Linked DNA regions of Rhizobium rhizoryzae. The protein of the gene in region 2 interacts with the protein of the main gene of each other region in a pairwise test. Links are inferred from orthologs where the notes say so. Each region holds a gene or a part of one and is shown on either strand. Other genes may lie near its edges. The genes, in order: ccmE and G6N80_RS12165.

Evidence for each region.
Region 1: the proteins of G6N80_RS12165 (region 2) and ccmE interact in binary tests that used the Escherichia coli proteins (3 or more experiments, as listed by UniProt). The link is inferred for Rhizobium rhizoryzae from one-to-one orthologs.

Annotation. Positions count from the first base shown.
Region 1 is NZ_CP049250.1:3,196,433-3,203,227, reverse strand. What follows is about bases 1,268-4,256. They hold ccmE (cytochrome c maturation protein CcmE), read left to right. Parts: upstream 1,268-2,518; coding sequence 2,519-2,995; downstream 2,996-4,256. Other genes in these bases: G6N80_RS21280 (heme lyase CcmF/NrfE family subunit), read left to right, coding at 2,992-4,256; ccmI (c-type cytochrome biogenesis protein CcmI), read left to right, coding at 1,404-2,522. In the rest of the region: G6N80_RS21300 (ATP-binding protein), read left to right, coding at 1-575; G6N80_RS21295 (hypothetical protein), read left to right, coding at 798-1,214; more of G6N80_RS21280, read left to right, coding at 4,257-4,989; G6N80_RS21275 (cytochrome c-type biogenesis protein), read left to right, coding at 4,986-5,459; G6N80_RS21270 (Do family serine endopeptidase), read left to right, coding at 5,605-6,795. UniProt on the Escherichia coli protein: Heme chaperone required for the biogenesis of c-type cytochromes. Transiently binds heme delivered by CcmC and transfers the heme to apo-cytochromes in a process facilitated by CcmF and CcmH.
Region 2 is NZ_CP049250.1:1,262,088-1,268,853, reverse strand. The notes cover bases 3,807-6,766. They hold G6N80_RS12165 (heme ABC transporter permease), read right to left. Parts: upstream 5,686-6,766; coding sequence 4,927-5,685; downstream 3,807-4,926. Other genes in these bases: ccmA (heme ABC exporter ATP-binding protein CcmA), read right to left, coding at 6,385-6,766; ccmB (heme exporter protein CcmB), read right to left, coding at 5,729-6,388; ccmD (heme exporter protein CcmD), read right to left, coding at 4,747-4,923; G6N80_RS12175 (DsbE family thiol:disulfide interchange protein), read right to left, coding at 4,142-4,750; G6N80_RS12180 (DUF2585 domain-containing protein), read left to right, coding at 3,807-4,077. In the rest of the region: tRNA (N(6)-L-threonylcarbamoyladenosine(37)-C(2))-methylthiotransferase MtaB, read left to right, coding at 1-1,215; signal recognition particle-docking protein FtsY, read left to right, coding at 1,232-2,782; G6N80_RS12185 (septation protein A), read left to right, coding at 2,840-3,487; more of G6N80_RS12180, read left to right, coding at 3,484-3,806. UniProt on the Escherichia coli protein: Required for the export of heme to the periplasm for the biogenesis of c-type cytochromes.

The DNA.
Region 1 (6,795 bases), 1.9 Mb from region 2 along the record:
GTGGAGACGTGGTGCGCGGGCAGGCGGAAGCCATGCAGAGCCAGGTGCAGAGCTATCTGAACCGCGCCCGCATTGCCGCCCAGCGCGAATCCATGCTGGCGCGAACCGATGCCGAGCCGGTGCTGGAGCGCCTGATGCGGGTGATGCGGCGCCTCAATCCCGACAAGACATTCGAACTGATCGCGACACAGGCCAATCTGGCACTTGCCATGGAGCAGCAGGATGTCGAGGAAACGGTCGGCAACCTTCTGGAGAATGCGGCGCGCCATTCTAAGAGCGGCGTCTGGCTGACCATCATGCCGTCACTGGCACCCGAGGGGGAAGATCCGGCCCGGCGCAACTGGGTGGAAATTGCTGTTGAAGATGATGGGCCGGGCCTTAACCCCGACGAAATCAAGGAAGCCATGAAGCGCGGTCGCAGGCTGGATGAAAGCAAGCCCGGCACGGGTCTTGGACTTTCGATCGTTGGCGAAATCGCCCGTGAATATCAGGGCCGTTTCCGGCTTTCGCGCGGGCGTCGCGGGGGCTTACGCGCTGTGCTGACACTGCCGGGAATTTCACGCGACGCGGCATGAGTTGCATCCTGGGACCGACGCAGTGCGGTATAAATGGCACACTGATCGCTTTCCGGCTCGACACTCTGTGCCAGCACGCTACAAACAGAGTTCAAACCTTCGCTTGGTTTCGCCACAGTCGACGTGCATGGCCAGTGACGTAATGGGCCGAGTTCAGGTTTGAAAATCAGGTGCGTAGATACCAGATAACTGTCTACGCAAGCACGAAACGGTTGGAGTAGAATGGAAGTCCGCGCTGTGAAATTCGTCGTTTGGCCTGTTCTTGCTGCAAGCCTGCTTTCGGCCTGCACATCGACCGGAGGCAATCGTGGCGGGCTCTTTGCCAAGGCGCCGCCGAACAATTTCATTGTGGCGCTTCAGGGGGGTATCGTCAGCCGTGCCGGGACACAGCTCAGCGAAAGCGACCGCCAAAGGGCGCTGGAAGCGGAATATCGCGCGCTGGAGTTTTCCGAGGTCGGACAGTCGACCGAATGGAAAGGCCGCAATATCAGCGGCGAGGTGGTGGCAGCAGCGCCCTATCAGGTGGGTTCACAGAACTGCCGCAGCTACACGCACACGCTGACGATCAACGAACGTGAGTTGAAGGCGCGCGGCACGGCCTGTCGCAATGCCGATGGAGCCTGGACTCCGCTGAGCTGAACCGCGTTCTCCTTCCCATTGAACCAATTGTGTTTCGCGCCCTTGCTTGACGCAAATCAAGGCCCGTGTCAGGCAGTCCGTCCATAGGAGAGAGGAGACTGTTCACGAAGTTGCGGCCAAACGCCTCAAATTCGTGTCATCGTCCCCGATCCGATTGGAATAGTGGTGCGCTTGACGTAATTGGCTTCAATGATTTTCTGGATTCTTATCGCAGTACTGACGGCTGGAGTGGCAGGTCTTCTGATCGCGCCGCTGATGAAGCCAAGGCCGCAACCGACGACGGCCCGTGAAGACGAGGCTGCGGTTTACCGCGACCAGATGAAGGAGATCGATCGCGATCTCGCGCTCGGTCTTCTCGGCGAGAAGGAGGCCGACTACGCGCGCGCCGAAATCGGACGCCGTTTGCTGGCTGCCACCGACGCGCCGCAGCGGGGCCTGACGCCCGCGGCTCTGCCGCGCCCGCATCGCATCACCACTCTGCTGGTCATTCTCTGTCCGCCTATCGTGGGACTTGCAGGCTATCTGATGCTGGGAAGCCCCGGCATGCCCGACCAGCCGCTGGCGGCACGCCTTGCCAATCCGGGCAACAATATCGAACTTCTGATCGCCAAGGCCGAACGACATCTGGCACAGAACCCCAATGACGGGGCCGGTTGGGATCTGCTGGCGCCGATCTACATGCGATCCGGCCGCTTTGCCGATGCGGATCAGGCGTTTCGCAACTCGATCCGTATTCTGGGCGCGACACCGCAACGGCTGGCGGGCTTGGGCGAAACCATGGTCGCCGCCAATCAGGGCATCGTGACCGACGAGGCACGCGGCTTCTTCGAGAAGGCGGTGGCGCTGGAACCCGACAATATGCGCTCGCGCTTCTATGTGGCGCTCGGGCTGGAGCAGGCGGGTCGCAAGGCGGAGGCGCTGGCCGCCTTCAACGCCATCAAGCGAGATTCGCCCCCCGGAGCCGCATGGGAAAGCCTCGTGAACCAGCACATTGCCGCCAATAGCGAGAATGCACCCGGGAATCCGAGCGCTGCCGATGTTGCCGCCGCCCAGAACCTTTCCGGGCAGGACCGGCAGGCAATGATTGCGGGCATGGTGGAAAGCCTTGCCGAGCGGCTGAAATCTGACCCGAAAAACATCGAGGGCTGGCTGCGGCTGGTGCGCTCCTACATGGTGCTGGGCCGCGAGCAGGACGCCCGCAATGCCCTTCAGACAGGGCTGAAGACATTTCCCGCAGAGACGGGCGAGGGTCAGCGGCTTGTGGCGCTGGCGCGTGAGATTGGACTGGGCGAGGGGATCGTGCAATGACGCGCAAACAGAAACGCATGGCCGTGATTGCTGGCGGCATGAGCTTCATCCTGATTGCCGTGCTGCTCGTGATGTTCGCCTTCAGCCAGTCGGTCGCCTATTTCTTCATGCCGAGCGATCTTGCCAAGAACGAGGTATCGCCGGGAACGCGCATCCGTCTGGGTGGACTGGTCGAGGCTGGTTCCGTTCAGCGTGGGGCCGGATCGACCGTGAGCTTCAAGGTGACCGATGGCTCGGCGAGCGTACCTGTGAGCTATACCGGAATTCTGCCGGACCTGTTTCGCGAGGGCCAGGGCGTGGTGACCGAAGGCGTGTTCACGTCTTCCCGTGCCTTCGTTGCAGATTCGGTGCTGGCCAAGCATGATGAGAACTACATGCCGAAGGAAGTGGCGGATCGCCTGAAGGCGGACGGCGTCTGGAAGGAGGGCGAAGGCAGCCCGACCACCGGCGCCAAAGGGAGTGTGACGCGATGATTGTCGAGATCGGCCATTATGCGCTGGTTCTGGCGCTTGCGATTGCCCTGATCGTCTCCATCGCGCCCGTTGTGGGTGCGCGGCGGAACGATGCGGCGCTGATGGCGCTGGCACCCTCGGGCTCCATCATCCTCTTTGGCATGGTGACGCTTTCGTTTCTGGCGCTGACCTGGGCCTATGCGGTTTCCGATTTTTCCGTGCGCAATGTCTGGGAGAACTCCCATTCGCTGATGCCCATGGTCTACAAGCTTTCCGGCGTCTGGGGGAACCACGAAGGTTCCATGATGCTGTGGCTGCTGATCCTGACGCTGTTCAGCGCACTCGTTGCATTCTTCGGGCGCAATCTGCCGGAAACATTGCGGGCCAACGTGCTGGCCGTGCAGGCCTGGGTGACGGTCGCCTTCCTGCTGTTCATTCTGCTGACCTCCAATCCCTTCATCCGCCTGATGCCGGCACCCGCGGAAGGGCAGGACCTGAACCCCGTTCTTCAGGACCCGGGTCTGGCAGTGCATCCGCCGTTGCTCTATCTCGGTTATGTCGGCTTCTCCGTCTGCTTCTCCTTTGCCGTTGCTGCCCTCATCGAAGGACGCATCGACGCGGCATGGGCGCGCTGGGTTCGCCCCTGGACGCTGGCTGCCTGGACCTTCCTGACGGCTGGCATCGCCATGGGGTCCTACTGGGCCTATTACGAGCTCGGCTGGGGCGGCTGGTGGTTCTGGGATCCGGTCGAAAACGCTTCCTTCATGCCGTGGCTTGCGGGAACAGCACTTCTGCACTCGGCGCTGGTGATGGAAAAGCGCGAGGCGCTGAAGATCTGGACCGTGCTTCTGGCGATCATCACCTTCTCGCTGTCGTTGCTCGGAACCTTCCTCGTCCGCTCCGGCGTTCTTACCTCCGTGCATGCCTTCGCGACAGACCCGACCCGCGGCACCTTCATTCTGGCCATCCTCTCGATCTTCGTCGGCGGAGCTTTTGCACTGTTTGCCTGGCGCGCACCGCAGCTGAAAAGCGGCGGAATCTTTGCGCCCATTTCCCGCGAAGGCGCTCTGGTTCTCAACAATCTGATCCTGACGGTATCGACCGCGACGGTGCTGACCGGTACGCTTTATCCGCTGGTTCTGGAGACGCTGACGGGTGAGAAGATTTCCGTCGGCGCGCCCTTCTTCAACCTGACCTTCGGCCTGTTGATGATTCCGCTTCTGCTGATCGTGCCCATGGGGCCGCTTCTGGCCTGGAAACGGGGTGATCTCCTGGGCGCCATGCAGCGGCTCTATCTCGTTGCGGGGCTGGCGCTGGTTGTAGGGCTCGGGATCTACTACGTGGAAAATGGCGGCCCTGTTCTGGCCTTCCTCGGTCTGGCGCTCGGCATCTATCTCATTCTCGGTTCGCTGGTCGACCTCTGGTACCGCGCCAACTTCGGCAAGCTGGCTTTTTCCATTGCCCTTGCCCGGTTGAAGGGGCTTCCACGCTCTGCCTTCGGAACGGCGCTGGCGCATATGGGCCTTGGCGTTACCGTGCTGGGCATCGTGGCGGTGACGGCTTTCGAGACCGAGCACGTGCTGGAAATGAAGCAGGGCATGACAGCGGATGCAGGCGGCTATACGCTCGTATTCGATGGCATGAAGGAAGCGGTCGGCCCGAACTTTACCGAAGAGCGAGCGCATTTCACGATCAGCAAGGCGGGCGTTGCCGTTGCCGACGTCTGGTCCTCCAAGCGAATCTATACCGCGCGCCGCATGCCGACGACGGAAGCCGGTATCGTTAGCTTCGGTCTCAGCCAGCTTTATGTGTCGCTGGGCGACCCGATGGCCGATGGCGGTATCGTGGTACGCATCTGGTGGAAGCCTTTCATTCTCTGTATCTGGCTTGGTGGCTTGATCATGATGATTGGCGGCTTTGTTTCGCTCTCTGACCGCCGCCTGCGTGTTGGCGCGCCAAGCCGCAGAGCAAAGGCGGCAAAGCCGGCCAAGCCCGCCATGGAGCCTGCGCAATGAAGAGGCGTTTTCCTCTCGTCCTGCTGGCGAGCCTGATGCTGGCGCCGGTGACTGCTCTTGCCGTCAATCCCGATGAGGTTCTGAAGGACCCGAAGCTAGAGCAGCGCGCCCGTGACCTGTCAGCTCAGCTTCGCTGCATGGTCTGCCAGAACCAGTCCATCGACGATTCGAACGCCGAGCTTGCCAAGGACCTGCGCGTGCTGGTGCGCGAGCGGATAACGGCGGGCGATAGCGACGAGCAGGTGATCAACTACCTCGTCTCGCGCTACGGCGAATTCGTGCTGCTGAAGCCACGACTAAGCGCCCGGACGATCGCGCTTTGGGCAACCCCTGCGGTCCTTTTCATCATCGGCGGAATTGCCGTCTACCGGCTGTCTCGCCGCTCCCGTCCCACGACGGGTGCTGAGAAGGCCCTGACGGCGGAAGAGCAGGCGCGACTGGCGGAACTGCTGCGCAAGGAAGAGGGCTGAGCGGCGTTTTTTCCGCTCTCCGCAACATTACAAACATTTCACCCATCGGACACGTGCAGTTAAGGTCACGGCACCTATATCTTCAGTCATCCACCGCCGCCGGACCTCCGGCAACCAGTCTGAATGATGATAAAGGTATCGAACCATGAGCAAGATCGGACGCCCCTCCCTGAAGACCATTCTCAAGGGAACCACTGTGGCGGGCCTCGCAGCCGTAATGCTTTCGACCGGCATTCCCGCACAAGTCTATCAATCCTATGCTGAGCCGGTGACTGTTGCTTCGCCGCAGGTTCCAAGCTTCGCAGATGTCGTTTCCGCCGTATCGCCTGCCGTTGTTTCCGTTCGCGTTAAATCCGATACGACGCCAGCCTCGGACGATGCCAGCAATGGCTTCTCATTTGGAGGCCGCGGCTTTGACGAGCTTCCGGACGACCATCCGTTGAAGCGCTTCTTCCGTGAATTTGGCGGCCAGATGCCGAACGGCCGAAACCAGGAGCGCGCCGAGCGCAACAACCGCAACGGCAACCGCCAGCATTACATGCGTCCTGTCGCACAGGGCTCCGGCTTCTTCATCTCGGAAGACGGCTATCTCGTCACCAACAATCACGTCGTGGCTGACGGTTCGGCCTATACGGTGGTCATGAACGACGGGACCGAACTCGATGCGAAGCTGATCGGCAAGGACAGCCGGACGGATCTCGCCGTCCTGAAGGTCGATACCAAGCGCAAGTTCACCTATGTGAAGTTTGCCGATGACGCGAAGATCCGCGTCGGCGACTGGGTCGTTGCCGTCGGCAACCCCTTCGGTCTCGGTGGCACAGTCACGGCCGGTATCGTCTCTGCCCGTGGCCGCGATATCGGTTCCGGTCCCTATGACGACTTCATCCAGATCGATGCGCCGGTCAACCGCGGTAACTCCGGTGGCCCGACCTTCAACCAGAACGGTGAAGTGGTCGGTATAAACACCGCGATCTTCTCGCCCTCCGGCGGCAGCGTCGGCATCGCGTTCGCAATTCCCGCCTCGACCGCAAAGGATGTGGTGGCCGACCTGATGAAGAGCGGCAAGGTGGAACGCGGCTGGCTTGGTGTCCAGATCCAGCCAGTGACACAGGAAATCGCGGAATCGCTCGGTCTTGCAGAAGCCAAGGGTGCGCTGGTCGTGTCTCCGCAGAACGGGTCTCCGGGCGCAAAGGCTGGCATCAAGCAGGGTGATGTGATCACCGCCGTCAATGGCGAGCCGATCAAGGATGCCCGTGACCTGGCCAAGAAGGTTGCAGCCATCGGCCCGAACAAGAAGGTGGATGTTTCCATCTGGCGCGGCGGCAAGGCGCAATCC
Region 2 (6,766 bases):
ATGCGGGCAGAGGCGGAGAAGGCGGGGCTGAACAATGCCGTGCTCGTCAACACCTGCGCTGTCACCGGGGAGGCCGTGCGTCAGGCGCGCCAAGCCATTCGTCGTGCCCGGCGGGAAAACCCGCATGCCCGCATCATCGTCACCGGTTGCGCGGCGCAAACGGAAGCCGCCACCTTCGGCGAAATGCCGGAAGTGGATGCCGTTCTCGGCAATGAGGAAAAGCTGAAAAGCGCCTCCTACCGCGCCTTGCCGGATTTCGGCGTGTCAGCCGAAGAGAAGCTGCGCGTCAACGATATCATGAGCGTGAAGGCCACCGCCCCGCAGATGGTGAAGCACATAGACGGGCATGTGCGCGCCTTCATTCAGGTGCAGAACGGCTGCGATCATCGCTGCACCTTCTGCATCATTCCTTATGGCCGCGGCAATTCCCGCTCAGTGCCCATGGGGGCCGTCGTCGATCAGGCGCGCAAACTGGTGGCGGAAGGCTATCAGGAAGTGGTGCTGACCGGCGTGGATGCCACCAGTTACGGTGCCGATCTGCCGGGAACCCCGACGCTTGGGCTTTTGGCGAAGACGTTGTTGAAGCAGGTGCCGGAGATCTTGCGGCTGCGGCTTTCATCCATCGATAGCATCGAGGCAGACAGCCATCTGTTTGACCTTCTGGCCGATGAGCCGCGCTTCATGCCGCATCTGCACCTCTCGCTCCAGCATGGCGATGACATGATCCTGAAGCGGATGAAGCGGCGGCATTCCAGCGCCGATGCATTGGCTTTCATCAATCAGGTGCGCAGCCTTCGCCCGGATGTAAGTTTCGGTGCCGATATGATTGCGGGCTTCCCGACCGAGACGGACGAGATGTTCGAGAATGCGGTTCGTCATGCGCAAGACTGTGGGCTTTCCTTCCTGCATGTCTTCCCCTACAGCCCGCGACCCGGCACACCGGCGGCGCGCATGCCGCAACTGGATCGGGCGCTGGTGAAAGAACGCGCGGCACGAATGCGGGCCGTTGGCGATAAGCTTCTCCTCTCCCATCTCGACAAGATGGTCGGGACGCGCCACATGATCCTTGTGGAGCAGAGCGGATTTGCCCATACGGAAAACTTCTCACTGGTTGCAGCTCCCGGTTTGAAGCCGCGCGATATGGTGCCGGTGATGATGACCGGTCATAACGGCAAACATCTGACAATGCAGGTCGACGCTGCCGCTGCGGCGTGACGGAACGGAACATTTTATGGCGCTGGGGTTCATCAAGAAGGTCTTCTCGTTCGGCAAGGACAAGCCTGCGGAGGAGAGCAAGGCATCGGAAGCTCTGACGGCTGACGATAAGGCGTCCATAGAGGCGGAGCTTGAGCCGCATTCGCGCGAAGAGGACCTCCCGGTTTCGCCGGTCGATCCTGTCGCAACGATCGAGATGGAAACCGCAGGCGGCCCCGCTGATGACGCGGCAGAGGTTGATGAGCCGGTGTTGCTGGCCCCTGCCGAACTTCCGGGTGAACTGGGCCTTGTCCCGCTTTCGCTGCTAGAGGCTGAGGCTGAAAGCTCTGATGGCGATCAAAGCCCACTCCCCTCTGTCCTGCCGGACATCTCCCCCTCAAGGGGGGAGATCGACTCGCCGCGAAATGACCATCCTCTCGTTGATGTTGCGGATGCTGAACCGCGCTTACAAGTAGGTGGTTCTTCCCCTAAGCAGGATGTAGGACAATACAGAAGCCCGGAATCGATCTCCCCCCTTGAGGGGGAGATGTCCGGCAGGACAGAGGGGCGTAACGACACGGTTACCCCAACGCTGTCCGAACCCGTCCTTCCCAAAGGCTTCGCCACTCGCAAGGAAGCCGCCCCGGTCGAAGCTGCGCCAGAGGTCAAACTCTCCTGGTTCCAACGGTTGCGCGAGGGGCTTTCGCGCACATCCGCGCAACTGACCGGCCAGATCGCGGCTCTCTTCACCAAGCGCAAGCTGGACGAGGCGACGCTGGAGGAGCTGGAAGACCTGCTCATTCAGGCGGATCTTGGCGTGGAAACGGCGATGCGCATCACCGATACGCTGTCGTCCGAACGCTATGGCAAGGATGTGACGGGTGACGACGTGTCGCGCATCATGGCGAGCGAAATCACCAAGGTTCTGAAGCCGGTGGCCAAGCCGCTGGAGCTGGATCTTTCCCACAAGCCGCATGTCATCCTCGTCGTCGGCGTCAATGGCACCGGCAAGACCACCACCATTGGCAAGCTGGCGGCCAAGTTGTCCGGCTCGGGCCTCAAGGTTATGCTGGCGGCGGGCGATACCTTCCGTGCCGCTGCCATCGAGCAGTTGAAGATCTGGGCGGATCGTACGGGCTCGGAATTCATCGGCACCAAGCTTGGCGCGGATGCGGCCGGCCTTGCCTATGATGCCTTCGAACAGGCCAAGGCGAAGAAGTGCGACGTTCTGATTATCGATACCGCCGGCCGTCTGCAGAACAAGGCGGAGTTGATGGCTGAGCTGGAAAAGATCGTCCGCGTTCTGAGCAAGCTGGACCCGGATGCGCCGCATACCGTCCTCCAGACCCTTGACGCAACGACCGGCCAGAACGCAATGAACCAGGTGGAAATTTTCCGCAACGTGGCTGGCGTCAGCGGTCTCATCATGACCAAGCTGGACGGAACCGCACGCGGCGGCATTCTGGTGGCCATTGCCGCCAAGCACAAGCTTCCGGTCTATTTCATCGGTGTTGGCGAGGGGATCGACGATCTTGAACCCTTCGAGGCGGAAGATTTTGCGCAGGCAATTGCGGGTGTGTCGCATTGATGCCACAGAAAACCGCTTTGCACCTATTCTTTCAACACCTTCATAAAGACGCGCCCAATGCCAAGCCTTGAAAGCGATACGACGCCGACGCGTCAGGAAAAGGAAAATCCGGGCCTGAAAATGGCGCTGGAACTCGGGCCTTTGCTTGTGTTCTTTTTTGCCAACTTGCGGGGCGAATGGCTGGTCTCCAAGTTTCCAGCGCTCTCAGCGCTAGGCGGACCGCTGCTGGTGGCGACGGGCCTTTTCATGGCGGCAACGGTTATTTCGCTGATCGTCTCCAAGATCGTTTTCAAGCATTTGCCGGTCATGCCCTTCGTCTCCGGTATCGTGGTCATGATCTTTGGCGGCCTCTCCATCTGGTTGCAGGACGAGACCTTCATCAAGATGAAGCCGACCATCGTCAACACGCTGTTCGGCGTTACGCTGCTGATTGGCCTGTTGTTCGGCAAATCGCTGCTGGGCTATGTCTTCAACGCAGCCTTTCAGCTGACGGATGAAGGATGGCGCAAGCTGACTCTCCGTTGGGGCATTTTCTTCCTGTTTCTTGCCGTGCTGAACGAAGTGGTCTGGCGCAATTTTTCCGACGCCGTCTGGGTCAACTTCAAGGTTTGGGGCACGATGCCGATCACCATTGCCTTCACGCTGGCGCAGATGCCGCTCATCATGAAACATTCGCTTGAGCCGAAGTCCGAGGATGGAAAGTGAGCACGGCGGACGCCTATCCCGCCCGCAACGGCAGCAGCGGCCATTACTGGTTTGCGGTCGCGCTCATCATTCTGCTGGCACAGATCATCGCCGAGCATTTCATGGGGCGGGTGTGGATCTGCACCTGCGGCACTGTGAAGTTGTTTGAGCCGGGCGTGAACACGCCGGGCAATTCCCAGCATCTGGCGGATTGGTACACGCCGTCGCACATCATCCATGGCTTCCTGTTTTATGGCCTCGGCTGGCTGGTGCTGCGCAAGGCTTCGTTTGCCAAGCGTCTTACGCTTGCCACCTTCATCGAAGCGGCATGGGAGCTTCTGGAAAACTCCCCCATCATCATTGACCGCTATCGATCCGCAACCATGGCCATCGGCTATGAAGGCGATAGCATCCTGAATTCGGCCATGGATACCATCTTCATGGCGCTTGGCTTTCTGTTTGCCGCGCGGGTGCCGGTCTGGGTCACTCTTGTTGTCGCTATTATTTTCGAGATCTTTACCGGCTGGCTGATCCGCGACAACCTGACCCTCAACGTGCTGATGCTCGTTTATCCGCTCGATGCGGTCCGGGCCTGGCAGGGGGCGCTGTAAAGCATTTCCAGCAAAAGTGTGCAGCGGTTTTGCGTCCGGAAATGCGTCATAACAAGGAGTTGGATCAGACTTGCGGCGTCAGGGCCTTCTCGATGGCGGGCAGCAGATCCTGGCTGACGCTGCGCTCATCGAAAGGCCCGACGCGCTTGTAGAGGATCGTGCCATCCGGAGCGACGAGATAGCTTTCCGGAATGCCATAGACGCCCCAGTCGATCGCGGCCTTGCCGTTCGGATCAACGCCGATGGCCTTGTAGGGATTGCCGAGTTCGCCCAGGAAACGCAGCGCGTTGTCGTTGCGATCCTTGTAATTGATGCCGACGATAGTGATCCGGCTATCCTTCGCGAGCTCCTTCAGGAGCGGATGCTCCTGACGGCAGGGTACGCACCAGGACGCAAACACATTCACCAGGGTCAGCCTGCCCTTGATCGCGGCATCGGTAAGCGCAGGCGTTTGCGACCCTTCCAGCGGTGGCAAGGCAAGTGAAGGCGCGTGTTTGCCGATCAGAGCCGAAGGAATGGCAGACACATCGCGTCCATTCACATCCTGATCATACAACATTTTTCCCGCCACTGCGGCAAAGCCTGCGAAGATCACCAGCGGGATCAAGGCAAAGCCATAACGTCCGAGGCCACGCTTTTCGGGCGTTTCCTCCGTTTGAAGGGGAGCCGTCATGCCTGTTTGCCCTCAGTCACGGGAGGAGAGGACCGGCGACGGATACCGGCGGCCTCCAGTTCAGCCATTTCGTTCCGGCGGGCGCGACCATCCAGAAGGGTCCAAGCTATAACGGCAAGTGTAATCAGCGCCGTCACACCGTAGGAGGTAAAGATATAGAAAGCGTGGCTCATCTCTCATACCTCCCGGCTTGCGTTACGGGCTGCCAGACGCCGCTGGGTCGCAATGCGACGACGCCATATCTCATTGCGCATGGCCGTGATATGCAATGTGAAAAACAGCAGCGTGTAAGCAATGGCCATGACCAGCAGCGGACGCAAAAACTCTCCGTCGATGGTCGGTCCATCCATGCGGATGACACTGGCTGGCTGATGCAGCGTGTTCCACCAGTCCACCGAGAACTTGATGATTGGGATGTTCACAAATCCCACGAGGATCAGCACCGAAGAAACCCGCGCAGCCCTGGACGGATCGTCCATGGCACGGTTCAGCGCGATGATGCCGAGATACATCAGGAACAGGATGAAGACGGATGTGAGCCGCGCATCCCACACCCACCACGTGCCCCACATGGGTTTCCCCCACAGCGAACCTGTGATCAGCGCGATCAGCGTAAAAGCGGCACCAAGCGGAGCTGCGGCCTTATGGGAAACATCGGCCAGCGGATGACGCCAGACCAGCGTGCCAATGGCCGACAGCGCCATGACGGAATAACACATCATCGAAAGCCAGGCCGCAGGCACATGGATGTACATGATCCGCACCGTATCGCCTTGCTGGTAATCCCCCTCAGTCGTGAAGGCGAGGTACAGCCCGGCTGCGAAGAGCAGGCAACAGAGGCCCGCCATCCACGGCAAAAGGCGTTCCGCAAGCGCGAGGAACCGCGTCGGGTTGGCAAGGTCGCTGAATTTGCGGATGGCGAGGCTTTCGGTCATGTAATCCTTTTAGGGGTGGCTCCCCGTCTTTCCTTGATTCTAGTCAATCCCCGGCATTGCGCAACGCCAGCGCAGCACCGAGCGGGCCAATGACGGCAAAAAACATCGTGATGGCAACAAGAATCAGAAAGGGCGGCAGGAAGGGTGCCGGATCTTCCACCGCTGCATAGGATGCGCTGACGCCAAAAATCAGCACGGGAATCGTCAATGGCAGAACGAGGATGGAAACCAGAAGCCCCCCTCTCGGGAGTGTGACTGCCACTGCCGCCCCGACAGCGCCGATGAAGGCCAGCGCCGGAGAACCGACCAGCAGGGTCAGCATGACGGCACCGATCGCCACCTCGCTCATATTCATGAACAGGCCGAGCAACGGAGAAGCGATCACCAGTGGCAGAATATTGGCCAGCCAATGCGCGAGGCACTTCACCAGAACTGTCAGCACCAGCGGATGCTCCTGCATCAAGATAAGATCCAGCGAGCCATCGTCGCGATCGGCCTGAAACAGCCGGTCAAGACCAAGGAGTGCAGCAAGCAGCGCGCCGATCCAGACGATGGCGGGACCAATCCGCGATAGAAGATTGAGATCCGGCCCTACCCCGAAGGGAATGACCGCCACCACTGTCAGGAAAAACAGGATACCGATCAAGGCGCCGCCGCCAGCACGGAAAGACAGTTTGAGATCGCGAAGCAGGAGGGCGATCATGCTTCCGCTCCTTCCATGGCCGCAAACCCAAAGCCCTTCATTTCCAACCGCCTCACATCAAGAAGCTCAAGCGGCTGATGCGTGGCGGCAAGGATCATGCCGCCCCTGGCCTGATGTTCGCGCATGAGCCGTGCCAGCAATGCCTCGGCGTTGATATCCAGTGCGGCTGTCGGCTCATCGACAATCCAGACCGGTCGGTAGGCCACCAGAAGCTTGGCGAATGCCATGCGGCGTTGTTGCCCGGCGGAAAGATAACCAAAGGGGAGATGTAATACCTGTTCAAGCTCGACCGCACGCGCTGCTTGCGCAATTGAACAGCCCCTTCCGCCCTCAGCATCACCAAAAAACGACTGCCAGAAGCTGAGGTTTTCCCGCACG